DNA from 2 places in the Luteibacter sp. SVR4-7G genome. Region 2 is predicted to be linked to the other one. Evidence: riboswitches for the same ligand, from Rfam matches in the RefSeq annotation. Region 2 holds a riboswitch; the other holds the start of a gene.

Region 1 (14,687 bases), on a different contig from region 2:
TGATCGCGCCCGTCTCGCCCACGTCCACCTGGGCCACCGTGCGCTGCTTGCCGGCGACGTTGAAGATCGTCGCCGTGAAGGCGAGCGGCTGCTTCTCGCCAGCCCACATCGGACGGTACTCGGCGTTCAGGTCGAGGTTCCAGGTGTACGGCAGACGACCCTTCGAACCACGCGGCGACGGCTGCAGGCCACACTCGAAGTAAGACGCGCCGTAATCGATCGCGTCGACCGGATCGACACCGATGCAGTTCTTCGGACGGCCGGTGGCGACCGAGAGGTTGCCGCCGATCAGCCACTCCGGCGACGCCTGCCAGTAACCGTACGCCTTCAGCTGGTGCGTGCGATCGTTCGGCAGCGGGCCGTTCGTGTACTGCATGATTTCCGGGGCGTCCCAGTCCTGGGTCACCGATGGGTCGAGCTGGCCGATGTCCGACTTCAGCTGGCCTTCCGAGTTACCGTAGCTGCGCGAGAAGGTGTAGTCGACGCGACCGTACCAGTCGTCCGCGAAGTGGTGCTCGAGGTAGAGGTCCAGCGCGTAGTAGCTGCGCTTCAGGTCCGGCATCTTCACGCCTGCCGGCGAGGTGAAGTCGTCCTTGGTCAGCTTGAACGGCACGTACTGGCCGCCACCGACGTCCACCAGGAAGGTGTTGGACTTGCCCGGGTTGAACAGGTAGCAGCCCGGCAGCGACGCGTTGGTGATGTCGATGCCGTTACGCTCGGCATAAGCCTCGAACGGACGCGAATCGCAGAAATCGTCGATCGAGCTCTTCAGCTTGCGGTACGTGGCCTTGGCGCCGAAGCTCCAGTTCTCGTTGATGGCCTTGTCGAAGCCGAGGATGTACTCGTCCTGGTAGTAGGCCGAGATGTCCTTCGCGGCGACCGTCTTCGGATCGAGCGGCGTGCCGTCTTCACCGTTGAGGTAACGGCGGCTGCCCAGCTGGGCAATGCCGGTGGGTTCGCCGTTGGGTCCGACGCCGGTGTACGAGTAGTACTCGCTGTAGTACGTGGAGGCCGAGGCGCCGCGGATCGCGACGTTGGACGGGATGGCGAGGTGGTAGCGGCCGGCGTTCCCGTAGATCTTGAACGTCGAATCGCCGAACACGTCCCAGGTGGCGCCCAGGCGCGGAGCCAGCTGGTGGCGCTGCTTCACGTACGTCGCGCCGTCGCCGTTGATGTTCTTGAACTGCTCGTTACGCAGGCCGAGGTACACCATCCAGCGATCGGTCACCTGCCAGTGGTCTTCGATGTACTGCGCTTCCTGCTCGGTCTTCACGCCCGCGCCGGTCTGGAACAGGCGCTTTTCGACGAAGTAATCGGCGCCCGGGGGCGGCACGATGTCCGGACGGTTCGGCACGGTGCCGGCGTCCTGGTAGACCCAGCGATAGCCGCCTTCGTACACGTTACCCGAGTAGGACTCCAGGGTCTGGTTATCTACACCCACGCGCACGTCGTGGTCGCCGATGCGGTATTCGACGTCGAGGCGGTAGCCATGGGTCTTGTCTTCGGCACCCTCGCCGAGGACGGTACCGTTGACCAGGCCGCAACCCACGATGGGCGTGCTGACGGAGCGGTTGTCGGTGATCCAGGGGCAGTTCGGATTCGAAGCGTATGCGAGGTTACGCTCGTGCACCGTCTTGGTGTGGCCGTACAACGCGTTGATCGTGAGGTCGTCGGTGATGTAGCCGGTGTACTTGGCGACGTACACGTCGCCGCCGGGCGCCGAGCCCGGGCCCGCGTCGAAGTTCTTGAGGTTGTCGGTACCGATGTAGCCGCCGCGCGACTTGGAGGCGTAGTTGTACTTGTACACGCTCCGTTCGGTGTTGGTCTTGTCGCCGAAGCCGGTCAGTTCGAGCAGATGGTTGTCGGTGATGTTCCAGTCGACCTTCGCCATCCACTTCGTGGCCTTCTGCTCCTGGTACGTCTTCTGCGGCGCGGTGACCACGCTGGTATTGCGGCTGTTGGAGCGCGTGAAGTCACCTGCGGCGAACAGGAACAGCTTGTCCTGGATCAGCGGACCGCTGATGTAACCGGTGTACTGGGTGTCGGTGCTCTTGTTGTCCGAGCGCGCCTGGTAGAGCGTGCCGTTCTTGCGATAGATGTTTCGCGGATTCTGGCGGAGGGCGGACGGCTGGAAGTACAGGCCGACGCCGCCCTTCCAGGTGTTGCCGCCGCGCTTGGTCACGATGTTGATCACGCCGCCGGTGGAACGGCCGTATTCCGCGCCGTAGCCGCCGGTGAAGATCTGCTGCTGGTCGATGGCGTCGTACGGCAGGCTGGTGAAGCCCAGGCCGGTGAGCGCGTTGGTGACCGCGTAACCGTTGATGTAGTACTGGTTTTCCGAAGCCGACGAACCGCCGAACGAGGCGACGTTGCCGTAGCGGCTGTCGCCGGAGATGACTCCGGGCGCGAGCAGCGCGGCGGCGGTCACGTCACGGGCGAGCGGCAGCTTCTGCAGCTGCTCGGAGGTGAGGACCGTGCGCGAGTCGACCTGGGATACGTCGATCGCGGGCAGCACGTTGCCGGTGACCTGCACGCCTTCGAGGTTCTGGGCCTCGGCCGAGGTCGCGGCGGCAGCGCCGGCGAAGGACACGTCCACGCCGCCGCCCAGGTTCACCTGGACGTTGTCGCGGCTTTCGGCGACCTGGCCGCCGCGCTCGACGGAGACCTTATAACGGCCGACCGGCAGCGAGCTGGCGCGATAGCGGCCGTCGGCGTCGACGGCGACATCTCGGGTCAGGCCCGTGTCGAGATTGACCAGGTGGACGACGGCGCCTTCCGGCTGTGCGACGCGGCCGAAGACGACACCGGATGCATTGGACTGGGCGAGCACGGCGCCGCTGGCGAAGCAGAGGGCGAGCGCGGTGCAGAGGGTGGAACGGCGAATGACGCCGGTACGGCGGGTGGAACGTTGCATGTGTAATCTCCCCGAATGAACAGCAAGAAAGCCCGTGCCACGATTGGGATCGGACTTCTGTCTCGATAGCCGCCTTCGCGCCGCCTCCGACCACCCCTCCCAGGATGGGCATTGACCGACACGCCCCCGTGGCGAAAGAACTCGCCCCTGGCAGCAATCCCTTACGCTTGTAATCGAATTATTTCGCGATCGTCAAGAGGCCGTTAAACACCTTGGTGAAAAATCCGTGACAGACAGTCACTTGCGGAGTAGCATCCGGCACGTTCGGGTGGCCCTTCGGACATGGTTCCGGGGGCTGAAACGGGAAGCCGGTGCGTCACTCTTGACCAGTCCGGCACTGCCCCCGCAACGGTAGGCGTCACCGGGAAGGGCTTTCGTACTTTCCTGCGGTCCGGTCGTAAGCCACTGCGCAAGCGGGAAGGCACCGGGGCGGCCATCGGCGATGGCTGACGCGAGTCCGGAGACCGGCCCGATGAGCGCCCGCTCCCCTTTTGAGGGCGGCGTCCTGTTTCGGTCGATTCGCGGAGGGCGGATCCGGACAGCTGCCGGGTCCCTCCCCCGTTCGCCGTTCGCCTGTGTCCTCCGCCGGCCCCTCGCAATGGCCGCGCTGGCGGTGAAGGACAACGGTAGTGACAAAGACCCTGCTTGCGACGGCCCTGCTGTCGACGATCGCCGCGGCCCATGCGGCCGACGGACCTGACCGCCTCGACCCCGTGGTCGTGACCGCCAGCCGCTTCGCCACCCCGCTGGACGAGGTCCTCGCCCCGGTCACGGTGATCGAGCGCGACGAGATCGAACGCCTGCAGCCACTCAGCGTGCAGGACCTCCTCGGCGGCCTTCCCGGCGTATCGCTCTCCAACACCGGCGGCCTCGGCCAGCAGACGTCGCTGTTCATGCGCGGCACGAATTCGTCGCACACGCTCGTCCTGGTCGATGGGGTCCGCGTCGGAACCGTCGGCGCCGGCCTTCCCGCTTATGAGCAACTGCCGGTGGAGCAGATCGACCGCATCGAGGTGGTGCGCGGGCCGCGCTCTGCCTTGTACGGGTCCGACGCGATCGGCGGCGTCATCCAGATCTTCACCCGCCATGGCGAGGCTGGGCAGGCACCCGCGCCGACCGTGTCGGTCACCGGCGGCAGCCACGGCTATGCCGCGGGCCAGGCTGGCATCTCCGGCGGCAGCGCGCACGGCTGGTACAACGCGAGCCTGGGCGGCCAGTACACCTCGGGCATCAACGCCTGCCGCGTCGGTGCCGCCGCCGCTTTCGCCGGCTGCTTCACCGACGAGCCCGACCACGACCCTTACCGCACGTACAACGGCGCGCTCTCCGGCGGCTACCGCTGGGACGACGGCACGGAATTGACCGGCAGCTGGCTGCGCAGCAAGGGCGACATCGCCTATGACGGTGACTTCCAGAACTACACGCGGCGGTCGCAGCAGGTGGCCGGCGCGAAGCTCGCTTTCGACGTGATCCCCGGCTGGCGCATGTCGCTGGCTGCCGGCCAGAACCAGGATCGTGCCGACAACTACCTCGACGGCAGGAACAAGACCCTCGACGGCGTGAACTTCGGCGTGGACATGGCGCGCGTCGGCTACCTCTACTCGAAGCGCAACCAGGCTTCGTGGCAGAACGACATCGTGCTGGCGAAGGACCAGGTACTGAGCGCAGGCGTGGATTTCCAGCAGGAGAAGCTGGCGAGCGACACGGCCTATCTCGCGGATTCGCGGAACAATACGGGCGTGTTCGCGCTCTATCGCGGCGTGTTCGGCCCGCACGAGCTGGAAGTGTCGGCGCGCCACGACCACAACACCCAGTTCGGCAACCACGGCACCGGATCGGCTGCCTACGGCTACCGCTTCGACGATGGCATGAAGATCACCGCCTCCTACGGCACGGCCTTCCACGCGCCCACGTTCAACGACGAGTTCTATCCGTACGGAGCTGCCGTGAGCCTCAAGCCGGAGAAGTCGCGCACGGCTGAAATCGGTCTGTCCGCGCGCCCGGGCGTGTGGAACTGGGCGGTGAACGCCTATCGCACCGACGTCGACGACCTGATCGGCTTCGACGCGAACTTCCTCCCGATCAACGTGAGCAAGGCACGCATCCGCGGTCTCGAAGGTCAGCTGGGTGCCGACGTGGACGGTTGGCACCTGCGTGGCTACCTCACCTTCCAGCAGCCGGAGAACCGCGACGGCGGCGCGCAGGAGGGCAACCTGCTGGCCCGCCGGCCCCGGCGCCTGGCGCGCGCGGACATCGACAAGGACCTCGGCGAGTTCACCCTCGGCGGATCGATCAACGCGGCGGGCTACAGCTACGACGATGCCGCCAACACGCAGCGTCTTGGCGGGTACGCCACCGCCGACCTCCGCGCCACGTGGCATGTCGTCGACGGCTGGAGCGTCCAAGGCCGCGTCGCCAATGTGGCGGACAAGCGGTACGAGACCGCCGCCTATTACAACCAGCTCGGCCGCACCTACTATCTGACGCTACGTTATTCGCCGATGCGTTAACGCTGACGAAGCCGATACCTGCCGCAGACATATATATATGCGGCATGGAACGGTGGCCCCCTGCCTTCCGGCAGGGGCCCCACTAAAGGCACACGCGACGAACCGGCCGGGAAGTCATAAAGTTCGCGGGCGCGGGGAGTGGTCCCGCGATCACAGGAAGTGCCGTGAACTTTTTTGCTCCATTCATTCGCCGGCCGAAAGGTACCTCGCTGCTCGCGGCGGGTCTTACCCTGGCCGGCGCGCTCGCCTACATGTTGCTGGGCGTGGCGGCCTTGCCCTCCATCGAGGTGCCTGCCGTCTTCATCCAGACGCAGATGCCGGGCGCCAGCGCGCAGACGATGGCATCGACGGTGATCGCGCCGCTCGAGCGGCACCTGGGCCAGATCCCGGGTGTCGACCAGATGTATTCGAACAGCGTGGAAGGCGCGGGCTTCGTACGCATCCGTTTCAACCTCGACCGCTCCACGGATGCGGCCGCGCGCGACGTGCAGGCCGCGATCAACGCCGCCGCAGCCGACCTTCCCGCCGGCATGCCGTCGCCTCCGCAGTACTTCAAGTTCGATACGGGACAGATCCCCGTGCTGCTGGTGGCGTTCACCTCGAAGACCATGCCCCCGGACAAGCTCTACGACGTGGTGGACACGCTGATCCGGCCGGCCGTGGCACAGATCGAAGGCGTGTCGCGCGTACAGGTGTTCGGCGGTACGCCGCACGCGGTGCGCATCGAGCTGGACACGAACGCTCTCTCGTCGAAAGGCATCACCACGAACGACGTCTCCAATGCCCTGCAGGCCGCGAACGTGAATTCGCCGCAGGGCCTGTTGTCCGACGGCAAGACGCAGATGACGGTGGTCGCGAACGACGGCCTGCGCGATCCCTCCGAGTTCGCCAACATCCTGATCGCGGTGCGCAACAACGTTCCCGTACGGCTATCGGACATCGCCAAGGTCTACAGCGGACAGCAGGACCAATACCAGAAGGCGTGGTTCCAGGGCGAGCGCTCGGTCACCATGCAGATCAGCAAGCGGCCGGAGGCGAACTCCATCGCCACCGCGAATGCCATTCGCGCCGCGCTGCCGCGCTTTCGTTCCTTGTTGCCCGCCGATGCGCAGGTGACGCCCATTTTCGACCTCACCCAGACCACGCAATCGGCCCTGCACGAAGTGAAGGTGGCGCTGCTTATCAGTATCGCCATGGTCGTGCTGGTGATGATGGTGTTCCTGCGCCGGCTGGGCCCGACCATGATCGCCACGTTGAGCGTGCCGCTGTCGCTCGCCGGCGCCTTCGTGGTCATGTGGTCGCTCGGCTACACCCTGAACACCATGTCGCTGATGGCGCTGGTGCTATGCATCGGCTTCGTCGTCGACGATGCCATCGTGGTCATCGAGAACATCGTCCGCCATATGGAGAACGGCGCCAAGCCGATGGAAGCGGCCATGGAGGGCGTCCGCGAGATCGGCTTCACCGTCATTTCCATCACGCTGTCGCTGGTGGCGGTGTTCGCTCCGCTGCTGTTCGGCAACAACATGATCACCAAGCTGCTGCGCGAGTTCTCCGTGACGCTTGCGGCAGCGGTGCTGATTTCGGCGGTCGTGTCGCTGACCTTGACGCCGGCGCTATGCGCGCACTACCTCAAGCACGATCCGCCGGATCGCAAGCCCGGCCGCTGGGAGCTGGCGCTGGAGCGCTTCGACCGCGGCTTCCTTGGCGTCTACCAGCGCGCGCTCGACTGGGCATTGCACCACCGCCGCCTGATGCGCTGGCAGCCGCTGATCCTGCTCGGGGCGACCGTGCTGCTGGCCATCGCCGTGGTGAAGACCGCCGGCGGCAACTTCATGCCGGACGAAGACACCGGCATGCTGCAGGCCGAGGTCAGTGCCGATGCGAACATCTCACCCGACGAAATGACCCGGCGCCTGAAGCGGGTCGGCGACATCATGCAGAACGACAGCACGGTCGCCGACGTCACCACGATCCTCGGCGGCGACAACGGCGGCGCCGTGGGCAACCAGGGCTTGATGTTCATCGACCTCAAGCCGAAGGGCAGCGGCCCGGGCGAGCGCAAGGAATCGATCAAGGAAATCATGGACCGGCTGGGCAAGGAGTACGAGAAGATCTCCGACGTCCAGGTATTCATGAATCCGGTGCAGTTCCTCGGCGGTGGCGGCGGCAACAGCAACCGCGGCCAGTATTCCTTCCAGCTGATCAGCACCAGCGGCGAAGACCTGCAGCCCTGGACGATGAAGCTCGTGCGCCAGATGCGCACGATGAAGGAGTTCCGCGACGTCGGCAGCGATTTCGACATCGTGGGTAAACAGCAGATGCTGAAGGTGGATCGCGAGGCGGCGAGCCGCCTCAACATCGGCATGGGCACGATCGACTCCGCTCTGTTCAACGCCTTCGGCCAGCGCCAGGTGTCCATCATCTATTCGGACATCAACCAGTACTGGGTGGTGCTGACCGCGGCGGCGGCGCAGACGCTGAGCCCGGATGCCTTGCTCAATACCTACGTGAAGAACGAGCTGGGCAAGATGATCCCGCTCTCCGCGGTGGCGAAGATCGCCCCGGTGGCGGTGCCGAGCGCGGTGACTCACCAGAACCAGCTGGAGTCGGCGGACATCACCTATAACCTCGCGCCGAAGATCACGCCCGACAAGGGGAACAAGCTGGTCGAACAGGCCGTGCAGGCCATTCACCTGCCCGAAGGCGTGCGCATGGATTTCACCGGTGCGAACCAGCGCCTGCGCGACGCGCAGTCGAACGGCATGGTGCTGCTGATCGGCGCGATCCTCGCCGTGTACATCGTGCTGGGCATTCTCTACGAAAGCCTGGGCCACCCGCTGACGATCATCTCGACGCTGCCCGCGGCCGGTGCCGGCGCCTTCCTGGCCATGCTGGTAACGCAGACGCAGCTGACCCTGATGGCGATCATCTCCGTTCTGCTGCTGATCGGTATCGTCAAGAAGAACGCGATCCTCATGGTGGACTTCGCCCTGGTAGCGCAGCGCGAACAGGGCATGTCGCCGGTCGAGGCCATTCGCCAGGCGGCGCTGGTGCGCTTCCGTCCGATCACGATGACGACCCTCGTCGCGATGGGCGCGGCGCTGCCGCTCGCCATCGGTTTTGGCGTCGGCTCGGAGATGCGTCGTCCGCTCGGCATCGCCATCGTCGGCGGCCTGCTGGTTTCCCAGCTGCTCACCCTCCTGAGCACGCCCGCGATCTACCTGTGGAACCACGACCGCAAGGAACGCAAATACCGGCGCAAGCTGAAGCGCCGGTACAAGCGCTGGCTGAAGATCCGCAAGGAACGCGAGAACGGTGGGCTGAAGGGCCTGACGCCGAGCGAGGCCTGAGGCCCCAACCCGTTCCGGGCGCGAAGGGCGCGATGTAGGAGCGCGCCTTGCGCGCGACATCTTTTGAGGCCGTGATCGGCCGGGCCTGTTGCGCCTCGCGAAAAGATGTCGCGCGCAATGGCGCGCTCCTACCCGAAGGCAGGTTGGGCCACTGTGCGGATGTAATCCCGCACGTCGACCGGCCACGCTTCGGTCAACACCTCGAACCGCTCGCGCTCCTGGCGGTGGAACGCGCGCGAGGCCTCCTCGTAGCCGGGCAGGTTGCCCGCGAGCGCCAGCATCACGCGGTCCGCCGCTTCGCGCGCCTGGCGGATCCGGTCGGCAGACGCGTTGTCGCGGCTCGCCGCTTCGACCAGGCGCCGCAGCGCCACGGAGGCACCGCCGGGCTGGCTGCCAAGCCAATCCCAGTGACGCGGCAGCAGCGTGACCTCGCGCGCGACCACACCCAGCTTCGGCCTGCCGGGCCCGCGGCGCGCTCCTGGTTCGGCAGCAGGCGCGATGCGCGACAGCATTTCCTGCGTGGAGCCGCGGTAGTCGATGTCGACCGGCCTGCCCGTGGCATCGTCGTAGACGAAGATGGCGGCCGCGGGATCGGCATCGAGGAGCGCCTTGCAGCGCGCAGCCACCTCAGTGAGCGAGCCGGCGGCGAGGCGGGCCTGGGCGTGGAAGGCGGTGTACGTAGACATGGCGGCGGATCGTGGATGGCGACGCCGCCTATAATACCCGGGTTAAATGAGGCGTCAATAGTTCCCGGGTAATATCCTCACGCGACGCCCCATGCGTAGGAATCCATCGATAGCACGCCGTACGTGATGCCTCCCTCGATTGCCATGGGTGCGTCGCCTCCAGCCGCACCCAAGGCCACCAGCAGGGGCAGGTAGTGCTCTTCGCTGGGATGCGCCCGGATGGCATGGGGCGCCACCTGCCGGTAGTCCAGCAGGTCATCGACGTTGCCGGCAAGGACGGCATTTCGGCTCCACGCCGCGAACTCCTTCGCGTACGACGCGTTTTCTCCATCGCGGCGTACCTCATGGAGGTTATGCGTGAGGCTTCCGGAGCCGACGATGGCGACGCCGCGGTCGCGCAGCGGCGCAAGGGTTTTCCCCAGCCGGAACGCGCCGGCCGCATCGAGGTTATGCGGCATGGATACCTGGATCACTGGCGTGTCGGCATCCGGTCGCAGGTAGCGCAGCGGCACCCACGCGCCGTGGTCGAAGCCACGCTCGGAATCCACCGTGGCGACCAGGCCGCCGTCGATCAGCAGCGAGGCGGTCTCGGCGGCGAGGCTGGCGGAACCCGGTGCCGGATAGGTGAGGCTGTACAGCGGCGGCGGGAAGCCGCCGAAATCATGGATCGTCGGCGGCCAGGCCGCACCGGTGACGCGGACACCGCAGGTCTGCCAGTGGGGAGAGACGATGAGGATCGCGCTCGCGCTCGCGAGGCGCTCGCCGAGTTGGGTCAGGCGCGAGCCGAGCAACCCCGGCTCCAGTGCGAAGGTGGGAGCGCCGTGGGAGACGAAGATGGCGGGAGCACGGTACATGGGGAATCACCGGGAGAGACGATGGCTGATGCCATCACCCAATGTAAGAGTCCGGCGCCTCGGGATAAATCGTCCTGCGGCGAACGGATTGACCCATTCCGCGAACGACCGGGCGGACTCCTGTAGGAGCGCGCCTTGCGCGCGACATGTTTTCGCGAAGAGCAACAGGGCCTGTTGCTCATGGCCTCAAAACATGTCGCGCGCAGGGCGCGCTCCTACAAGGGTTCCCAGAGTAGCGAAGGCTGGTTGGCGGGGGTCGCCGGGGGCATGCGCCGGGACGGCGTTATTTCTTCGATCGGTACCGGGCGCGAGAAGAAGTAGCCCTGCATGGTGCTGCAGCCCTCGGCCAGGAGCCAGTTGCGCTGCCGATCCGTTTCCACGCCTTCGGCCACCACGTCCAGGTTCAGGCTGCGCGCAAGAAAGATGATCGACCGGCAGATCGAGGTGTCCACGTCGTCCTGCAGCAGCGTGCAGGTGAAGTGGCGATCGATCTTGATCTTGTCCAGCGGCAAACGCGAGAGATAGGTGAGATTCGAGTAGCCGGTGCCGAAGTCGTCCAGCGCGATGCTGACCCCCATCGCGCGCAACTCGTGCAGCGTGCGGATCGCGCGCTCGGGCTCGTGCATGAACGCGCTTTCGGTCAGTTCGAGCTCGAGCGCGGAGGCGCTGGCGCCCGTCTCGGCCAGGGCATGGCGCACGTCGGCGACGAGGTCGGTATGCACCAGCTGCTGCGCGGACACGTTCACCGAGAGCCGGCAGCCTTCGCCGATGGTGTCCAGCATGAGGCGTTGCTGCCGGCATGCCTCGCGCAGCACCCACTGGCCGATCTGCACGATGGCGCCGGTTTCCTCGAGCAGGGGAATGAGGCGGTCGTTGTGACCCAGGTCGCCGGGTGCCGAAGGCCAGCGCAGCAAGGCTTCGGCACCGGTCGTCGCGCCGTCGGCACCGGCGTGCTGGGTCTGCCAGGCGAGGGCGAGCTCATTGTCCAGGTTCGCGCCGGAAAGACGGGTGAGCACGGTGAGCCGCGCCATCGCGGTCGCGTGCATCTCCGACGAGTAGCACTTCCACGTGTGCCGGCCCGAGCGCTTGGCATCGTACATGGCCGTGTCCGCATTGCGGATCAGCGTGTCCGCGTCGGCGCCATCGCGCGTGGCGAAGGCGACACCGATGCTGCACTTGAGGCGCTGCAACGTGCCGGCGACCTCGAGCGGCTCCTCTATGGCGCGCTGGATGCGAGGCAACACGTCGATCGCCTTCGCGGGCGAACAGGTGAACGGCAACACCGCCACGAACTCGTCGCCACCGAACCGCCCGACCTGACCCACGCCGTCCAGGGCATCGCCCAGGCGCAAGGTGACATCGCGCAACACCTGGTCGCCGAGGGCGTGCCCGAGCGCGTCGTTGATGACCTTGAAGTGGTCCAGGTCGACGAAGACCACCATCAGCCCGGAGCCGTCGCGCACGCTCTGTTCGACCATGGCGTCCAGCGTTTCCCGCAGCGCGCGGCGGTTCGGGAGGCCGGTGAGTTCGTCGTGCCTGGCCTGGTGGTTGAGGCGTTCCTCGTAACGGCGCTGCTCGGTCACGTCGCGGACGATCACCAGCGTTCCGCGGCCGCGCGAGTCGCGGTAATCCGACAGCGCCAGCTCCGCTTCGAACGGCATGCCCCGTTCGGGCTCGATCCAGGCGGCGATGCTGGTGCCTTCGGGCGTGCCCCGGCGCGTGACCTCGAGGGCATCCGCGTCCAGGAAATCGCCCGCGGAACGGCCTACCAGCGTCGACCTGCCGCCGCCGAGGCGTTCCTCGGCGAGGAGATTGGCGTATTCGATGCGGTCGTCGCGGACGATCACCAGCGGCAGCGGCATGCGCGCCAGCAGCTGGCGGTACGCCGCCTCGCTGGCTGCGAGGTCGCGATCGGTGTCCTGCAGGCGCTGCCGCGTTTCGTGGAGTGCCGTTATTTCGCTGATCGTACCGGCGAGCACCGAATGGCCCTGCTCGTTGGTGATCCGCGCGGCGCGGAGGTTCACCCGCACTTCGCGTCCGTCCGGCCGGCGCAGCCTGTGCTCGCACTCGTACGGACCGTCGCCACGGGAGAACGAAGCGAACCATACGGCGACGGCGGGCCGGTCGTCCTCGTGCACGAGCTTGTAATAGGTCCCCTGGCGGCCGATCACCCGCTCCCTCGGCAGCCCGGTGATCTCGTGCACCTGTCCGGACCAGGCGACGGTGCGTTCGGCGAGGTCGGCTTCCCACAGGCCGATGTGCCCGCTGCGCTGCACGTCGCCAAGGTGCCGCTTGCTGCGCGACAGTGCTTCGACGAGCCGCGCCTGCCGCCGGTACGCGCGGTCGAACAAGGCGGCGAAGCCATTGAGCAGGACCACGAGCGCCAGCGTCGCCAGAACCGATGGGCGGGCCTGGCGTATCCACTCTTCCTGGGTGGCCGCACGGTCCAGGCTCACCAGCACCACGTATGGATAGTGTGCCGAAGCGAGCCATGCATAGAGCCGTTCGCCATCGTCGTAACCACCGGACGAACCGGGTGCCGGTGGCGGGAGAGCCCACGGGGTGGCGATGTCGTCGCGATTGCTGGCGAAGAGTCGGCCGTCCAGTGCGAATGCGCTCATCGACGCACTGAGGCCGAGCATCGAATGGCGCATGCCCTCGCGCACGCGACCCGCGTCGACCACCGTGCCGAACGCGGCCGGCTGCGGCACGCGCGAATCGACGAGGATGCGTATCCCTGCCGGGATCGGACCCTGCGCGTCGGCCACATGGACACGCACGCCCACGCCCAGCGCCATGTGGCGCGGTGCCGCGAGGCTGCTCCGCCAGTTCGCGAGGGACAGGCTGGTGGACGCGAGCACGCCACCGTCCGCGCCGAGGGCGACCATGCTGGCCAGCTCGGGATGGCGCGCCTGCACCTCGGCCAGGCGCGCATGGATCGGCCCCGGCTCGGCGCTGCCGATCGCGTTGCGCAGGGCGATGAGCGGACCGAGGCTGGCGTCGATGTCCTGGTCGATCATGCGCACGGTGCCGGAAGCCGACCCGGCCAGCTGCCGCCAGGTATTGCCGAGCATGCGGTGGTAACCGTCGAGCTGGAGGATCGCGACGATCGCGGCAATCGCCACCGATAACGCCAGGGTCACGGCCCAGGTCGCCAGGCGCACATGGCGGGCGCGCACCCTCGTCGCCACCTTGAACGAGCCGCCTTCCACCGTTCCCTGACCCCTGTCGCCCCTGTGCCCGCCGTCGGTGGCGGGTCCTTGCTCTTTAACGGCAGACCGCCGCTCGCCTTTACCGCCGCCGGTGACAGGTCTCGCCAATATTCCGCCCCCGCGGCAGAAAATAATTGGTTTCGTGCCCTTTATTCACACGCGTTGGACACTATTTACCAAACGATTCAGTTCACAAACGTCCCAGCACAAGGCCCGTCCCCCTATGCGTTCGTCCCGTCCCATCCTCGGTTCCCTTGCCGTACTCGCTCTCTCCGCCACCAGCCTCTCGGCCGCTGCGCAGACCCACCTGGAAGTGCAGGGTGGCCGCAGCTACATGAACAGCTATGGCACCAACGCTTTCTTTGCCGAAGCCGTGTTCTCTCCCCAGGCCATGGGCCAGAGCCGTTTCACCTGGTCGCCGGACGTGTCCATCGGTTACATCAAGGGGCGTGACATCGGCCGCTATCGCAATGCCGATCCGGGCGTAACCGACAACCTTTGGATCGGTGCGGCAGGCGCGCGACTGCATTACGGCAGCGCGGGCGACTGGTACCAGCCGTTCTTCTTCAGCTTCCAGGTCGCCGGCGTCGCCGGGGGCCGTACGCAGGCGCTGTCCAGCGGCTACGAATTCGTGAGCACGATCGGCTGGCAGTACAAGAACATCAGCCTGCAGGTCCGCCACATCTCGAACGGCAGCTTCAAGGAGCCGAACCGCGGCGAGACGATGGCACTGGTGGGCGTCGGCTTCGACATCTGACGAAATGCACTTTGTAGGAGCGCGCCTCGCGCGCGACAGCTTTTCGCCTCCGTCCCCAAGGCTGGCGCGCCAGCGTGGGGACACGGCCTCAAAAGCTGTCGCGCGCGAGGCGCGCTCCTACACTTTGGCGGTCAGTGGCCTGCTGCCGCCGGACCGGCCTTCGCCGAGAAGGGCGGCTTCGCCAGCCAGACCACGAAGATCAGTGCCACGAAGACGTAGCCGAGCACGTGGAAGACCTCGTTGAACGAGATCTGGTATCCCTGCTGGGTGATCATCTGGTTCACCGCCGCCGCGGCGTACTGCGGGTCGCCCTGGCCGATCTGGGTAAGCGCCTGCTGTGCGGTCGGATTGAACGGCGTGATGTTCTCGGCCAGCCGTTCGTGGTGCACGATCGCCCTGTG
Region 2 (14,687 bases):
AGGGCGCGCATCAGCCGTTCCGTGCGAGCGAAGACCTTTCCGGACGCGAGTCCGGAGGCCAGGCGATGGCATGCAGGGAGGCATGCGGCACGTCGATGGCCGCCATGTCGCCGAATCCACGGCCTTCGGCGAGGCAACGCAGCAGGCGTATCGCGCCACCATGCGTCACGACGAGGACACGAGCGCCCTCCGCTTCGGAGGCGATGTCGTCGAGCGCCTGCGAGAGCCGTTCGCGGAATGCCGCGAAGGGTTCCGCGCCTGGCGGTGGACACGCGACCGGGTCTTTCCAGAAGCGCCCGAGTGCGTCGCCGTCGGTATCGGCGATGGTCTCGATCGGCACGCCCTGCCAGTCGCCGAAGTGGTATTCGGCGAGACGCGCATCGATGCGCAACGGCAGCCCTCGCCGTGCCGACAGCTCGGTGGCGAACGCGGCGCAACGCGAGAGCGACGACGACACCACGCAATCCCATGCCCTTCCCTCCACCGCGTCGCGCAGCTGACGCCAGCCGAGCCCGGAAAGCGGATCGTCGAGTTGGCCGCGGTAACTGCGCTGGCCCGTATCGCCGTGACGAAGCAGGTCGATGCTCATGCCTGCGACACTCCCGCCTCCGCGAAGGTCGCCATGGAGCCATGCAGGGCGCAGGCGAGCCGCAGCAGAGGCAAGGCCACTGCCGCGCCACTGGCCTCGCCGAGGCGCAGGTGCAGGTCGAGCAGCGGCTCGGCATCCATGGCAGCGAGCACCCGCGCATGACCGCGTTCCCGCGACCGATGCGCGAAGAGCAGCCACGGCCGCACGTCGGGGCGCAGGGCCACGGCGGCCAGTGCCGCCACGCTGGCGATGAAGCCGTCCACCAGCACGGGCAGGCCGCGCTGTGCCGCCGCGACGAAAGCACCGGTGAGCGCGCCGATCTCGAAGCCGCCGAGCCGGCGCAGGCGCTCGCGAGGGGTGACGGCATCCCGATGCATCCGCAGAGCGCGCGCGATGACTTGCACCTTGAGCGCCACGCCGTCGTCATCCAGGCCGGTACCCCTGCCTGCGAGCGCTTCCGGCGCATCGCCGAGCAGCGCGCAGGCCAGGGCGCTCGCGGCGGTGGTATTCCCGATGCCCATTTCGCCGCCGATGTAGATGTCCGTGCCTGCGGCGATCGCACCGCCGACGCTCGCCACGCCGGCGGCCAGCGCCGCGTCGAGTTGCGCATCGGTCATCGCGGCCTGCACGCACATGTTCGCGGTAGAGGCGGCGATCACATGGCGACGCACACCGGCAATCTCGCCCGGATCGTTCACGGTGCCGAGATTCACCACCTCCAGCGTGGCGCGAAGCTCGCGCGCGAGCACGGCGATGGCCGCGCCGCCATGCGCGAAGTTGCGCAACATCTCGCCGGTCACGGCTTGCGGGAACGCGGAGATGCCTTCGGCCGCCACGCCGTGATCGGCGGCGAACACGGCTATGCGCGCGCGCTCGGCCCGCGGTCGTGGCGTCGCCTGGAGGCCGGCCAGCTGGATGGCGATCGCTTCGAGCCTGCCCAGTGAGCCCGGCGGCTTCGTGAGCGTGTCCTGTCGTGCCGCCGCGGCGTCGGTGGCAGCCTGGTCCGGTACGCGGCAAGGCGCCGCGAGCCAGTCGTTCATGGAAGCGTTCCTTTGAGGAGAAGAGGCAGGCCGGCAGCGACGAAGACGACACGGTCGCAACGCTGCGCGAGCGCCTGGTGGAGACGCCCCGCTTCATCGACGAAGCGGCGCGTGAGCTCGCCGAGCGGCGTGATCCCGAGGCCTACCTCGTTGCTGACGAAGACGATCTCGCCGGGAAGCGACGCGACGATGTCGAGCAGTGCCACGCGTTCCCCGTCGAAGCGCGCGTCTCCGTCCATGCCGAGCAGGTTGGACAACCACAGGGTGAGGCAATCCACCAGGACGAAGCGACCTGCGCTCGCGTGCCGGCGAAGCGTGTCGGCAAGCGCGAGCGGTTCCTCCACGACGAGCCATTCCGCGGGCCGCTGCGCGCGGTGGTGGGCGATGCGCCCGGCCATCTCGCCGTCGAGTGCCTGCGCGGTGGCGACGTAGACGACCTCGCGGCCACTGTCGATGGCGAGGCGTTCGGCCAGGGCGCTCTTGCCCGAGCGTGCACCGCCGAGGATGAGGGTCAGCATGGAGGCAGTCCGAAGAGCGATGCGAGCGCAGCGGTTTGCATGTGCCCGTCCACGGTATCGGCGAGGCGGTCGAGGGTCGCTTCGCGCAAGGCGTGGATGTCCAATGGCGCCGCTCCGGAAAGCCCCGCTTCGTCCAGCAGGGCGGCAAGCGCCTCCGGCCGGTCGAACACGCCGTGAAGATAGGTGCCGAAGACGCGGCCGTCGTCGGAGCGGGCGCCATCGATGCGCCCATCCGCCAGCAGGACGGCTGGCCGTGCCAGGTCCGGGCCCACGCTCACGCCGCAATGAATCTCGTAACCCGCCACGGGCGCACCGCCGGCCGCGAGCCGGCCGTGCACGTTGCGCAGTTGCTTCGTGGGCGCAAGCGTGGTTTCCAGGTCGAGCAGACCCAGGCCGTCGCTCCACCCGGCGGGACCTTCGATTCCGTCGGGATCGTGCACGGCGCGGCCGAGCATCTGCATGCCGCCGCAGATGCCGATCACTTTTCCGCCATAACGGACATGGCGCAGGATCGCCGCGTCCCAGCCTTGGGCGCGTAGCCAGGCAAGATCGGCGCGCGTGGACTTCGAGCCGGGGAGCAGCACGAGATCGCAGGCCGGGAAGGTTTCTCCTGGTCCGACGAGGCGGCATTCCACCTCGGGATGCAGGCGCAACGCGTCCAGGTCGGTGTGGTTGCTGATCCGAGGTAACGCCGGGACCGCGACGCGCAGGCGCGCGCGGGGCTTCGCTTCGCCCGTCGCGGGCAACGCATCCTCAGCTTCGAGCACCAGTCCGTGCAGGTAAGGCAAGACGCCGAGTACGGGCTTTCCGGTATGCCGCTCCAGCCAGTCAAGGCCCGGTTGCAGCAACGCGATGTCGCCGCGGAAACGGTTGATGACGAAACCGGCGACGCGCGCACGCTCGCTTTCCGACAGCAGCGCGAGCGTACCCACGAGATGGGCGAAGACCCCACCACGGTCGATATCCGCCACCAGGATCACCGGGCAATCGACGGCCTCCGCGTAACCCATGTTGGCGATGTCCCGATCGCGCAGGTTGATCTCGGCCGGGCTGCCCGCGCCTTCGACGACCACCGCGGCATACGCCGCGGCCAGTCGTGCATGCGAGGCGAGCACGGCGTCCATGGCCACGCGCTTGTATGCGTGATAGCCGACCGCATCCATGTTTCCGACCGGACGGCCATGCACGATCACCTGGGCACCCGTGTCGCTGTTGGGCTTCAACAGCACGGGATTGAAATCGGTGTGCGCAGGCACCCCCGCCGCCTGCGCCTGCACGGCCTGGGCGCGACCGATCTCGCCGCCGTCGATCGTCACCGCGGAATTCAGTGCCATGTTCTGCGGCTTGAACGGCGCGACGGCAACGCCGCGGCGGTACAGCCAGCGGCACAGCGCGGCCACCACCGTGCTCTTGCCCGCATCCGAGGTGCAGCCCTGCACCATGACGACGCGTGCGCTCATGCGAGCACCTCGGCGAGGGCGCGGTCGAGGCGCGCGAAACCTTCTTCGCTGCCCGGCAGGCCGAAGCGCAGGGCCTGCGGCCGGTCGAAATGGCGCACGAGGATGGCGCGTTCCGCCAGCGCACGATGCAGCGCCTGCGCGTCGGGCCGTTCCACGTACTGGAAGAACTCGCAGCCTCCGGAAGGCGACAGGCCGTGCCGCGCCATGAGGGCCGCCAGCCGGGAAGACGCCTCGCGTAGCCACGTACGCGCCGGTGCGTGCCAGGCCGCATCGGAAAGCGCGCGGGTCACGACATGCCGGGTCGGGCCCGTCAGCGTCCATGGCCCGAGCATCTCGGCCAGCGCTTCCAGCAAGCCCGGCCATGCGGCGACGAACCCCGCGCGCGCTCCGGCGAGGCCGAAAAACTTGCCGACGGAGCGGAGGACGATGAGGCCTTCGCCCGCATAGGGAACGAGGCTGCGCTCCGGCTGGGCATCGATGAATGCTTCATCCACCACCAGCCAGCGTTGCTCCTGTAGGAGCGCGCCTTGCGCGCGACAGTTTTTGGGGCCATGAAGAACAGGCCCTGTCGCTCCTCGCGAAAAGCTGTCGCGCGCAGGGCGCGCTCCTACAGGGCGCGACAGCAGGCGTTCCACGTCACTGCATTGGCCGGTCGGGTTGTTCGGCCGGATCAGCACCACGACGTCGAACTCGTCGGCCCGCGACAGCAATTCGTCCATCGGCAAGGTCGCGACCTCATGCCCCGCCTGCCGCCATGCATGCGCATGTTCGGCGTACCCGGGCTCAACCACCGCGACGCGGCACGGCGGACGAAGTCTCGGCAGCGCGGCGATGGCGGCTTGCGAACCCGCGACGGGCAGGAGGTACTGCGTACCGTAGTAAGCACGCGCTGCCTCCAGCAGGCCGTCGTCGTCTTCCGGCAAGCGATGCCATGCCTCGGGCGGAATGGACGGCACGGGCCATGCACGGGGACTGATGCCCGTCGACAGGTCCAGCCACGCCTCGCGCGGAATGCCATGGTCGCGTGCCGCGCGGCCGAGCCGCCCGCCGTGCTCAAGCATGTGCCGCCGCTCCGCCGAGGACCGCGACGGCCAGCCAGGCGACGACGCCACGATCCACCAGGCCCAGCGCGCGAACGATCGCATGCGCATCCGGGGGATCGCCGGCGCCAAGCTCCGGGCGCGCCTCCCAGCGGCCGTGATATGGCGCCGCGCCACCGAGACGCACGCCGAGCGCGCCGGCGCCGGCGGCCATCACCGGTCCGGCGTTGGGGCTGTCCCACGCCGGTGCCTGCATGCGCCAGCAACGGATGGCGGCCTTGTAATGGCCGACGACCGCATACGTCACTGCCGTGAGCCGCGCCGGAACGTAACCGAGCACATCGTCCGCCCGCGCCGCGGCCCAGCCGAAGCGTTCGTAATGTGGCGTGCGGTAGCCCCACATCGCATCCAGCGTATTCGCCAGGCGGAACAGGAGCACGCCCGGCGCGCCGAGCAACGCTAACCAGAACAGCGCGCCGAACACCGCGTCGTGTCCGTTCTCCAGGACGGATTCCGTCGCTGCCGCGGCAACCTGCGTTGCGTCCAGCACCTGCGTATCGCGGCTCACCATGCGACCGACGGCGCCGCGTGCCCTGTCGATATCGCCGTGGAGCAGGGCCTGCGCGACCGGTCTTGCATGTTCGCCCAGGCTGCGCCGGCCCAGCGCGAGGTACGCCACCAGGACGTCCACGCTGAAACGCAGCGCGAGCGGGAGTGCCGCACGCAACGCGCAAAACAAGCCGACGGGGACGAGCACGGCAAGGCACCACGCGCCCACCCCGGCCAGCCGCGAGTCGGCATGCAGACGTCTTTCCAGGGCACCCGCGAAGCGGCCGAAGCCCACCAGCGGATGGAAACGCCGCGGCTCGCCGAGGATCGCGTCCAGCAGCAGCGCAGCCAGCATCGCCAGCGCCGTCGTCATGGCAGGAACAGGCCCGCAGCGGCATCGGGATTCGAGGGGAAGTAGAAGTGCACGAAGCTCGCCGTCATCCGGCCCTGGCGATAGACGCTTTCCGCGGTGGGGCCGCCGTGCGGATTGCTTGCGACGGCCAATGGCCCGGCACCCACGCTCGCTTGCGCGTAATGGAACGAATGACCGCGCAGCGTTCCTTCGGGCAGCTGCACTTCCTGCATGCCGATCGCCGCGAGCCGGGGCTGGAGCGCCGCGCTGCCTGGCAACAGGCCCGCCATCACGCCCTCGCGGCCATCGCGGTCGGTCAGCCGGTCCAGCGCATAGAGCAGCCCGCCGCACTCGGCGAGCAGCGGGCGGCCGGCGTCGACGTGCGCGCGCAGGTCGCGCCGCAGCTGTGCATGGGCGGCCAGTGCGTCGAGATGCAGTTCAGGATAGCCACCGGGCAGCCACACCGCGTCGCAGGATGGCAGCGGATCGCCGGCGACGGGAGAGAAGAACGCGAGTTCCGCGCCGGCGTCGCGAAGCACGTCGAGGTTCGCCGGATAGATGAAGGCAAACGCGGCGTCGTGGGCGACGGCGATGCGCACGCCCTCGAGATGTCGGACGCGTGCTTCCCACAGCCTTTGTGGGGCATCGAAGGAGACCGGCGGCGGAAGCGCCGTGACGCCCTGCGCCAGCCACGCATCGGCCAGCGCGTCCAATCGCGCGTCGAGATCGGCCAGTTCGCTCGCCGCGACGAGACCGAGGTGCCGTTCCGGCAGCATCATCGCCGGGTCGCGCGGCAAAGCGCCGAACCATCCGACGCCCGGAGGAAGGCTGTCGCGCAGCAGGCCGGCGTGATAAGCGCTGCCGACCCGGTTGGCGAGCACTCCCCGCAGCAGCAGGCCGGGACGGTAGTGCGCCAGGCCGTGCGCCAGCGCGCCGAAGGTCTGCGCCATGGCACTGCCATCGATCACCGCCATCACCGGCAGACCATGAGCGATAGAGAGATCCGCGCTGGACGGCGAGCCGTCGAACAGACCCATGACGCCTTCGACGAGGATCAGGTCCGCCTCGCCGGCGGCCTCGTACAGGCGTGCGCGCACGTCGTCCTCGCCACCCATCCACGGATCGAGCTGGTAGACGGGCGCGCCGCTGGCGCGCTCGAGGATCATCGGGTCGAGGAAGTCGGGCCCGGTCTTGAACACGCGCACGCGCCGTCCCTGCCGCGCATGGGCCCGCGCCAGCGCCGCGGTGACGCTGGTCTTGCCCTGCCCCGAGGCCGGCGCGGAAACCAGCAACGCGGGACAATCACGGCTCACAGTTCCACACCCTTCTGCGCACGGATGCCTGCCTGGTAGGCGTGCTTCACGACACGCATCTCGGTGACCGTGTCGGCGGCCGCGACGAGTTCGTCCGGCGCGCCGCGGCCGGTCACGACCACGTGCTGGCGTTCGGGCCGGGCGGCGAAGGCCTGCAGCACGCGGTCGAGCGGTATGTAGCCTTTCACCAGGGCGATGTTGAGCTCGTCCAGCAGGATGAAATCGTAAGCCGGGTCGCGCAGCATCCGCTCCGCCTCTTCCCACGCGGCCATCGCCGCGGCGATGTCGCGAGCCTTGTCCTGGGTTTCCCAGGTATAGCCCTCGCCCATCACGCGGTAGTCGAGCGGGCCGTCCTCGAACATGCGGAAAAACGCCTCTTCGCCGGTGGAGAAACTGCCCTTGATGAACTGCACCACGCCGCAGCGGAAACCGTGGCCGAGCGACCGCGCCAGCATACCGAAGCCGGAGGAACTCTTGCCCTTCCCGTTACCAGTATTCACCACCAGCACGCCGCGATCGATCGTGGCCTTGGCAATGCGCCGGTCGATCAGCTCCTTCTTCCGGCGCATGCGGTCGCGATGACGGGCCTCCTCGTCCATGTCCCGCCAGGGTGTGGCGTCGCTCATGCGCGCGCGGTCCCGGCGGTGCCGGCGCCCGGCGCGAAGCGGAACACCAGCGCCTGCACGACTTGCGCAGCCAGCACGTAACCCGCGGCGGCACGCACGAACAGCGGAGCCCACTGGGCGAAACGGTGCACGTACTGGGCCATGTTCGGTTCCGCATAGCGTCCGCCGAGCCAGTAGAACGCGCCGTTCGATACCGCATAAGACAGGGTTGCGGAAACCAGGAGGCCCGCGAAGACCAGCGCGTGCGAGCCCAGTGAACCGTCGTAGCGCGGTGCCAGCAGGCGTCCCGCGTACCACAGCACGGCGTAGGCCAGCGGCAGGAACGCATAGGCCACGGTGATGCAGAAGTCGCTCACTCCCGCATAACTCACCGAATACCAGTCCACCAGCACGGACAGGATGACCAGGCCGAGGAAGGCCAGGTGCTTGCGCAGGTAGATGCCGCCGAGGAAGAACAGAGCCATCGAGGCGTCGGGCAGGTGCAGGACGTCGCCGAAGTGGTTGAAGCGCGTGCCGATCATGAGCAGCGCGAACAGGGCGGCGACGGCGGCGAACATCGGGTGTGACAGAGGTTTCATCGCGGAATCTCCAGGGGGCGGATCAGGAACGCGGCTGGTAGCGCAGCGTGAGCAGCCAGTTGCGGCCGGGTTGATTGAAGTAGCGGGCGGTCTCGTAGCGGCGGTCGAACACGTTGTTCGCCGACAGCTCGACCTTCCACGCGTCGGCGAAGGCATAGGCCGCGCGCAGGTCGGTGAGCGCATAGCCGCCCAGGCGGTTGGCGTTGGCCGTGTCGTCGTAGCGGTAGCTGTAGCCCGACACGCCCGCGCCGATGCTGAGTGCGCCGAAGCTGCGGTCGACGTCGAGGTGCGCGCTGCGGCGCGCGCGGCGCGGCAGGAGGTTGCCATGGGTGGGACCGTCGCTGAGGTCTTCCGGTTGCAGCCAGGTCGCGTTGCCCGAGAGGCGCCATTCGCCGAGGGTCGTGTCGGCCGCCAGCTCCGCGCCGCGAATGCGCGAGCGGGCGATATTGTTCGCGCCGCCGAAGGGGAACAACGGGCCACTGAGGCTGGAGTCGAACACGATCAGGTTGTCGATCTTGTTCTGGAACGCATTGAGCGACCAGTTGCCCCAGCCCGGCGTGCCGCGCAAGCCAAGTTCCCAGTTCCGCGAGGTTTCGGGACCGAGGTCGGGGTTGCCGTAGTCGGGGTAGTAGAGGTCGTTGAAGGTGGGTGCCTTGAACGCCGTGCCGTAGCTGCCGGTCACGCGCAGCGTCTTCGTCAGCGCATAGCCATACTGGAGACTGCCGGTCGTCTTGCCGCCGAACTGGCTGTTCTCGTCGCGGCGCAGGCTGCCCTGCACGGAACTGTCGCCGAACTCGCCCTGCCACTGGGCGAACACCGCATGGTTGCGGCGTGCATCGACGAGGTAATCGGTATTGCCGACGACGCGGTCGCGCTGCCAATCGAAGCCCAGCGTGGTGAGGCCCGTGCCGGCGGAAACGCGGCCGAGGTCCGCCTGCACGGAGGCGAGGTCGCGATGCGTGTTGAAGGTATCGGCGTAGACACCGTTTTCGTAATCGGTGGAGAGGTCTTCGCTACGGCCCAGGTTGGCCGTGACCACCACGTCCTCCGCCGGCTTGTAACGGACGCGGCCGCCGAGCACCTGGGTGGCCGACTCGGCGAAGTTGCTGCTGGTGCCGTCGTAGTGGTTGCGGCCTTCCGTGCGCGTGGCGCTCGCGTCGGCGTCCCATTGTTCGTCGAAGCGCCAGCCGCCCTTCAGCGACAGCGCGTTGTTGCGGTAACCGTCCTTGTCCGGCTCATAGGTGAAGCAGCCGCCACCGCCGGGGCTCGGCTTGCCGCGGCAGGCATTGATGCCGTCGGTCTGGTCGTGGCTGGCCTGCACCGAATACCAGCCCTGCGTGCCGCGGCCGGCGAACCCGGCGGAGCCGCGCAAGGTGTCGTAGCTGCCCACGCCCACGGAGAACTCCGGTACGAAGGCACCCTCGGGATGCCGGGTGAAGATCTGGATGACGCCACCGAGCGCGTCGGAGCCGTACAGGCTCGAATAGGGGCCGCGCACGATTTCGATGCGCTCGATCTGGTCGACCGGGATGTCCTGGAAGGCGGCGGTGCCGGACGTCACCGAACCCACCTTCACGCCGTCCACCAGCACCAGGACGTGGTCGGCTTCGGTGCCGCGCATGAAGACCGAGGTGGCCTTGCCCGGCCCGCCGTTGTTGGCGAAGGAGACGCCCGGCGTACTGCCCAGCAGGTCGGCCAGCGAGCGCGGTTGCAGGCGCTCGATCTCGGCGCGGTCGAGCACCGTGGTGGCGGCCAGGACCTGGTTCAGCGACTGCTCGGTACGGCTCGCGGTGACCACGACCTTGTCGAGGTCGGTGGAAGCCTCGTCGGCGCGCGATACGGCGGGCGCGAGGAAGACCGTCGCGATGGCGACCGCGAGGATGGAGGAACGAAACGACACGTGGTGACTCCCTGCTGCCCGCGCCAACCCGCGCGGTATGAACGGCGAGGGACGGGAGGAGGGAATGCGGGATTGCCGGCGGCTTTGTTCGACGGCCACCCACGACATGGCCCTCCGCCTGTCCGGTGTACCTCGAGGCCGGTCTCCGGGCTCGCGAGCGCAGGATGTCCTGCCGGACGGCGCCTTCCCATGCCAGGGGCACAGTGGCTCGATGCCGACCTCTTGCTCGCCTACCGTTGCGGGGGCAGCTCCGGAATGGCGGCGGCATGGAGACCGCGCGCGTCACCGGATTCCCGTTTCAATCCGCGGCGCTTACGCCTTGGATCACCTTGGGCGGCGACAGTGTAGCCGAAGCGGAGGCACGGCGGTCACGCCAGCGCAGGAAGGGACGTTCCACCGCGTAGTGCAGGAACGCGCCGGCGGCGAGCGTGGCGGCCGCGAAGAGACCGAAGCGCAGGTAACGGTAATCCGCCAGCTGGCCGTCCAGACATCTTTCCATCAGGGCGAACACCAGCTTATGGCTCAGGTAGAGGCTGTAGGACATGCGGGCCAGCCACCCGGCGCAAGGAATTTCGAGACGGGCCAGCCATGTGGAGCCGCTCGCCGCGGCGACGAACGCGGCCATGGCGAGCGAAAGCAGCGGGTAGCCGATCACGCAGGGCCAGAAAGCCGTGCGGGCCCCATCGAACAAGACCAGCGACAGCACGATCAGGACCAGCCCGATGGCCAGTACCGCCCCCGCCCGCGCCTGTATCCGTGCCATCGCCGCCGGCCGGTATATCCGGCACACGGCAAGCGCCACGCCCGCAACGAGCCCGTCCAGGCGCGACCACGTCGGATAGTAGAGATAACGCAGGTACGCGAGCCCCGCGTTTCCACCCGCTTCCCTCACGGGTGCGAGCATATGCCTCCACAACCACGCGCGAAGGAGGATGCCGCCAAGGACCACGACGACGCAGACGGCGACGAACTTCCACGCCGCGGGCCGGCGCGTGAGCGCGAAGGCCAGGAACGGGAACACGAGGTAGAAGTGCTCCTCGACGCACAGCGACCACACATGGGAGAACGCGTAATTGTCGCTCGCGTCGAACAGCAGGTTGAACGTGAAGGTGGGGAACTGCCACAACGGCTGCATGCCCGGTGTTTCGCGCCACCCCGGCAGCAGCGCGTACACGGCCAGCACCGCGAGGAACGCCGGAAGGATGCGCACGGCGCGGCGCCGGTAGAAGTCGGCGAAGTCGAGGCGGCCGGTAGCGTGCAGCGATTTCAGCACCTGCGAACCGATCAGGTACCCGCTGAGCACGAAGAACAGGTCGACACCCATCCAGCCGGAGCGTTCCAACCCCCCGAAGCCGTCGCCCAGGCCGCCCACGTAGACGCTGTGGAACAACATGACCCAGACGATCGCGATGGCGCGCAGCGTGTCCAGCCCTGGCGTCCGGTGCATCGATTCTCTCCCCCGGTAGGTCACGGGATACTGAGCCGGCGGAAAGACATGCGCGGGTGCGGCTCATGGCCGTTTGCGGGCAATGCCGGCTCGCTCTAAGGTGCACGCGGCACTTCGATGCAGCGCCGCCCGCAAGGCATCGATGTATCGAGCAGACCAGCCAAGCCGCCCTGCCGCCAAGAGGATTGCGGCAGGACGGCCGAACGGTGCGGTGAAACGGCGGCTAGCTTAGTAAAGGCAGTTGGAGAGGCCCTCGTAGATGGAATGCCGCGTTGCCGGAAGCTTTGCGTTCAGCGGGTCCTCCCCGTCCATCACTTCGTAGAACGCATCGACCGGGGTGTCCTTGGCCAGCATGAGCTTGCACTTGAAGGCCTTGGCCACCGTCGAGACGGCACCGGTCTTCCTGTTCACGATGGAACTGGTACCGGCGAACGACCACAGGCACTGCTTCAGCGTTCCCTTGGTGGTATCGACCGAACAGCGCAACGCCATCGGGCGGAGGTTGGCGAACTCTCCTTCGCAGAACGTGTCGCCGCAGACGCTTTCGAAGCCGGCGACGAGCTTGGCCTCGGCAGCGAAAAATCGATCCATGCCTGCGTCGTTGACGGGCCAGTGGATGGCATCGACGTAACGGCCGGGCGCCGCCGGCGCGGGAGGGGTTACGGCGGCCTGGGCGAAGACGGCCGCAGGGAGGACGAGGAAGGCGGCGGCGAGGGCTTTTCGAAGCATCGTGGTGTCTCCATTGGTGAAGGGAGGACGTATAAGACGCTCCCCGCTAACGCGCGTCTGTCCATGCCAGCCCACGCACTCGCGTAGGGATAATTTCCGTTTCACCGGAGGCAGTCGCGCAGGCGGTTGTAGATGATGCGGTTGGTCATCGGAAGCTTCACGTGCAGAAGCTCCCCGCCATGCAGGGTTTCGTAGAGCGCTTGCACCGGCGTGTCCCGGGCGAGCGGCAGCTTGCACTCGTAGACGCGGTAGGACGGCCGGAGCGCACCGGATTTCGGATCCACCACGGTCTTGCTGCCGGAGAACATCCACAGGCACTGCCTTACCGTGCCCTTGGCAGTATCCACCGAGCAGCTCAGCTGCAGGGGACGAAGGTTCGGATACTCGCCTTCGCAGAAGGTGTCGCCGCAAAGGCGTTCAAAGCTCAGGTTGAGCGCGTATTCGATCAGGCCGAAGTCGTCCACGCCGGCTTCCTTTGTGGGCCAGTCGTTGGCATCGACGTAACGTGCAGGGGATGGTGCCGACGCGGACACCGGCTGCCCGAACAGCGCAGGAGAAACGAAGAACAGGCCGGCGGCGATGGTGTTTCGAAGCATCGTTGGTCTCCTTGATGGGAGCGCACATCAGACGCCTCCCACAAGGAACGGGATATCCCATGCCGCCCACGGTCTCCCGTAGCACGTTCACGCAGCCCGAGGTAGGAACGCGCTAGCGCCGCTGCCCGCCGAGGGCAGCGGCGTCACACCGTGATTCACAACCAGCGTCCGTAGCGCCGGATGTAGATCGTCTTCACCACCTGGGTCAGCACGCAATAGCTCACCAGCGTCAATGCCAGCCAGGCGAAATAGATGCCCGGCAGCGGCTGCATGCCGATGCGCGCGCCAAGTCCCGAATAGGGGATGAGCATGCCCACGATCATGATCGCGCCGGTGAGCGCGAGCACCGGTGCCGAGGCCACGCTGCGCAGGAACGGGACGCGCCGCGTACGGATCATGTGCACCACCAGCGTCTGCGACAGCAGGCCCTCGATGAACCAGCCGGACTGGAACAGCGACTGGTGCGCCACGTCGTTCGCGCCGAAGTAGTGCCACATCAGCCAGAAGGTAGTGACGTCGAACACCGAGCTCACCGGGCCGATCCACACCATGAAACGGCCGATGTCGCCGGCGTCCCACTTGCGCGGCTGGCGCAGGTATTCCTCGTCCATGCGGTCGAAGGGGATCGAGAGCTGCGACAGGTCGTACAGCAGGTTCTGCACCAGGATCTGCAGGGGAAGCATGGGCAGGAACGGCAGGAACGCACTTGCCACCAGCACGCTGAAGACGTTGCCGAAGTTCGAGCTGGCCGTCATCTTGATGTACTTCATGATGTTGCCGAAGGTGACCCTGCCTTCGATCACACCCTCCTCGAGCACCATCAGGTTCTTTTCCAGCAGGATGATGTCCGCCGATTCCTTGGCGATGTCGGTGGCGGTGTCGACCGAGATGCCTACGTCGGCATCGCGCAGCGCCGGCGCGTCATTGATGCCGTCACCGAGGAAGCCCACGGTGTGGCTCAGCCGTTGCAGCGACTTCACGACGCGCGCCTTCTGCACCGGCGACATCTTCGCGAACACCGTGGTCCGGCCGACCATCGCGTCCAGGGCCGCGTCGTCGAGCTGCTCGATGTCGCGGCCCAACGCCGAGGCTTCCACGTCGAGGCCCACCTCGGCGCAGATCTTCCGCGTCACCGCCTCGTTGTCGCCCGTGACCACCTTCACCGCCACGCCATGGTGGTGCAGCGCGCGGATGGCCGTCGCCGCGGAATCCTTCGGCGGGTCGAGGAAGGCGAGGCAGCCGACGGCCGTGAGCCCGGACTCGTCCGCGACGCCATAGGCACGGTCGCTGGACGGGTCGCGGCGGATCGCCACGATCAGCACGCGCAGGCCATCCTCGTTGAGGCGACGGGTCATGGCACGGATGGCCAGGCGCTTCTCCTCGGTCATGGGCTCGACGACGTCGCCGGTGCGCGCCTGCGTGCAGATCGCCAGCATCTCCTCCACGGCCCCCTTGCAGACCAGCAACTGCTCGCCCTCCCCGTCCGTCACCACCACCGACATGCGCCGGCGCTGGAAGTCGAACGGGATCTCGTCGACGATGCGGAAGCGGCCCGCAGCCGGCTCGAGGTCGCGATGCGCGAGTACCGCCTTGTCCATCAGGTTGCGCAGGCCGGTCTGGAAGCGGCTGTTGAGATAGCCGTACTCAAGCGCCTCGTCGGAATCGTCGCCGGCCAGGTCGACGTGACGCTCCAGCACGATCCGGTCCAGGGTGAGCGTGCCGGTTTTGTCCGTGCACAGCACGTCCATGGCGCCGAAGTTCTGGATGGCGTTGAGGCGCTTCACCACGACTTTGCGCTTCGACATGGCGATGGCGCCCTTGCCGAGGTTGGCGGTGACGATCAGCGGCAGCATCTCGGGCGTGAGGCCCACCGCCACCGACAGGCCGAACATGAAGGCTTCCAGCCAGTCGTGCTTGTCGAAGCCGTTGATCACGAACACGATCGGCACC

Evidence for each region. A riboswitch is a leader RNA that binds a small molecule or an ion and turns the genes downstream of it on or off. The one in region 2 is predicted to bind cobalamin.
Region 1: another riboswitch for cobalamin. It lies ahead of ACR9ZH_RS17425 (TonB-dependent receptor domain-containing protein); the one in region 2 lies ahead of btuB (TonB-dependent vitamin B12 receptor).

Annotation. Positions count from the first base shown of each region.
Region 1 is NZ_JBPGXO010000064.1:2,207-16,893, reverse strand. It holds gene ACR9ZH_RS17430 (TonB-dependent receptor) at 1-2,914, opposite strand, end outside; cobalamin riboswitch at 3,164-3,401, shown strand; gene ACR9ZH_RS17425 (TonB-dependent receptor domain-containing protein) at 3,544-5,424, shown strand; gene ACR9ZH_RS17420 (efflux RND transporter permease subunit) at 5,589-8,777, shown strand; gene ACR9ZH_RS17415 (DUF2239 family protein) at 8,906-9,463, opposite strand; gene ACR9ZH_RS17410 (DODA-type extradiol aromatic ring-opening family dioxygenase) at 9,541-10,317, opposite strand; gene ACR9ZH_RS17405 (bifunctional diguanylate cyclase/phosphodiesterase) at 10,533-13,496, opposite strand; gene ACR9ZH_RS17400 (acyloxyacyl hydrolase) at 13,753-14,286, shown strand; gene ACR9ZH_RS17395 (DHA2 family efflux MFS transporter permease subunit) at 14,418-14,687, opposite strand, start outside.
Region 2 is NZ_JBPGXO010000015.1:39,464-54,150, reverse strand. It holds gene ACR9ZH_RS07885 (adenosylcobinamide-GDP ribazoletransferase) at 1-14, opposite strand, end outside; gene ACR9ZH_RS07880 (histidine phosphatase family protein) at 11-589, opposite strand; gene cobT (nicotinate-nucleotide--dimethylbenzimidazole phosphoribosyltransferase) at 586-1,629, opposite strand; gene cobU (bifunctional adenosylcobinamide kinase/adenosylcobinamide-phosphate guanylyltransferase) at 1,626-2,147, opposite strand; gene ACR9ZH_RS07865 (cobyric acid synthase) at 2,141-3,607, opposite strand; gene ACR9ZH_RS07860 (threonine-phosphate decarboxylase) at 3,604-4,668, opposite strand; gene cbiB (adenosylcobinamide-phosphate synthase CbiB) at 4,661-5,569, opposite strand; gene ACR9ZH_RS07850 (cobyrinic acid a,c-diamide synthase CobB) at 5,566-6,861, opposite strand; gene cobO (cob(I)yrinic acid a,c-diamide adenosyltransferase) at 6,858-7,460, opposite strand; gene ACR9ZH_RS07840 (hypothetical protein) at 7,484-8,065, opposite strand; gene btuB (TonB-dependent vitamin B12 receptor) at 8,088-9,965, opposite strand; cobalamin riboswitch at 10,085-10,312, opposite strand; partial or broken gene ACR9ZH_RS07830 (acyltransferase family protein) at 10,312-11,412, opposite strand; gene ACR9ZH_RS07825 (hypothetical protein) at 11,641-12,141, opposite strand; gene ACR9ZH_RS07820 (hypothetical protein) at 12,243-12,737, opposite strand; gene mgtA (magnesium-translocating P-type ATPase) at 12,893-14,687, opposite strand, start outside.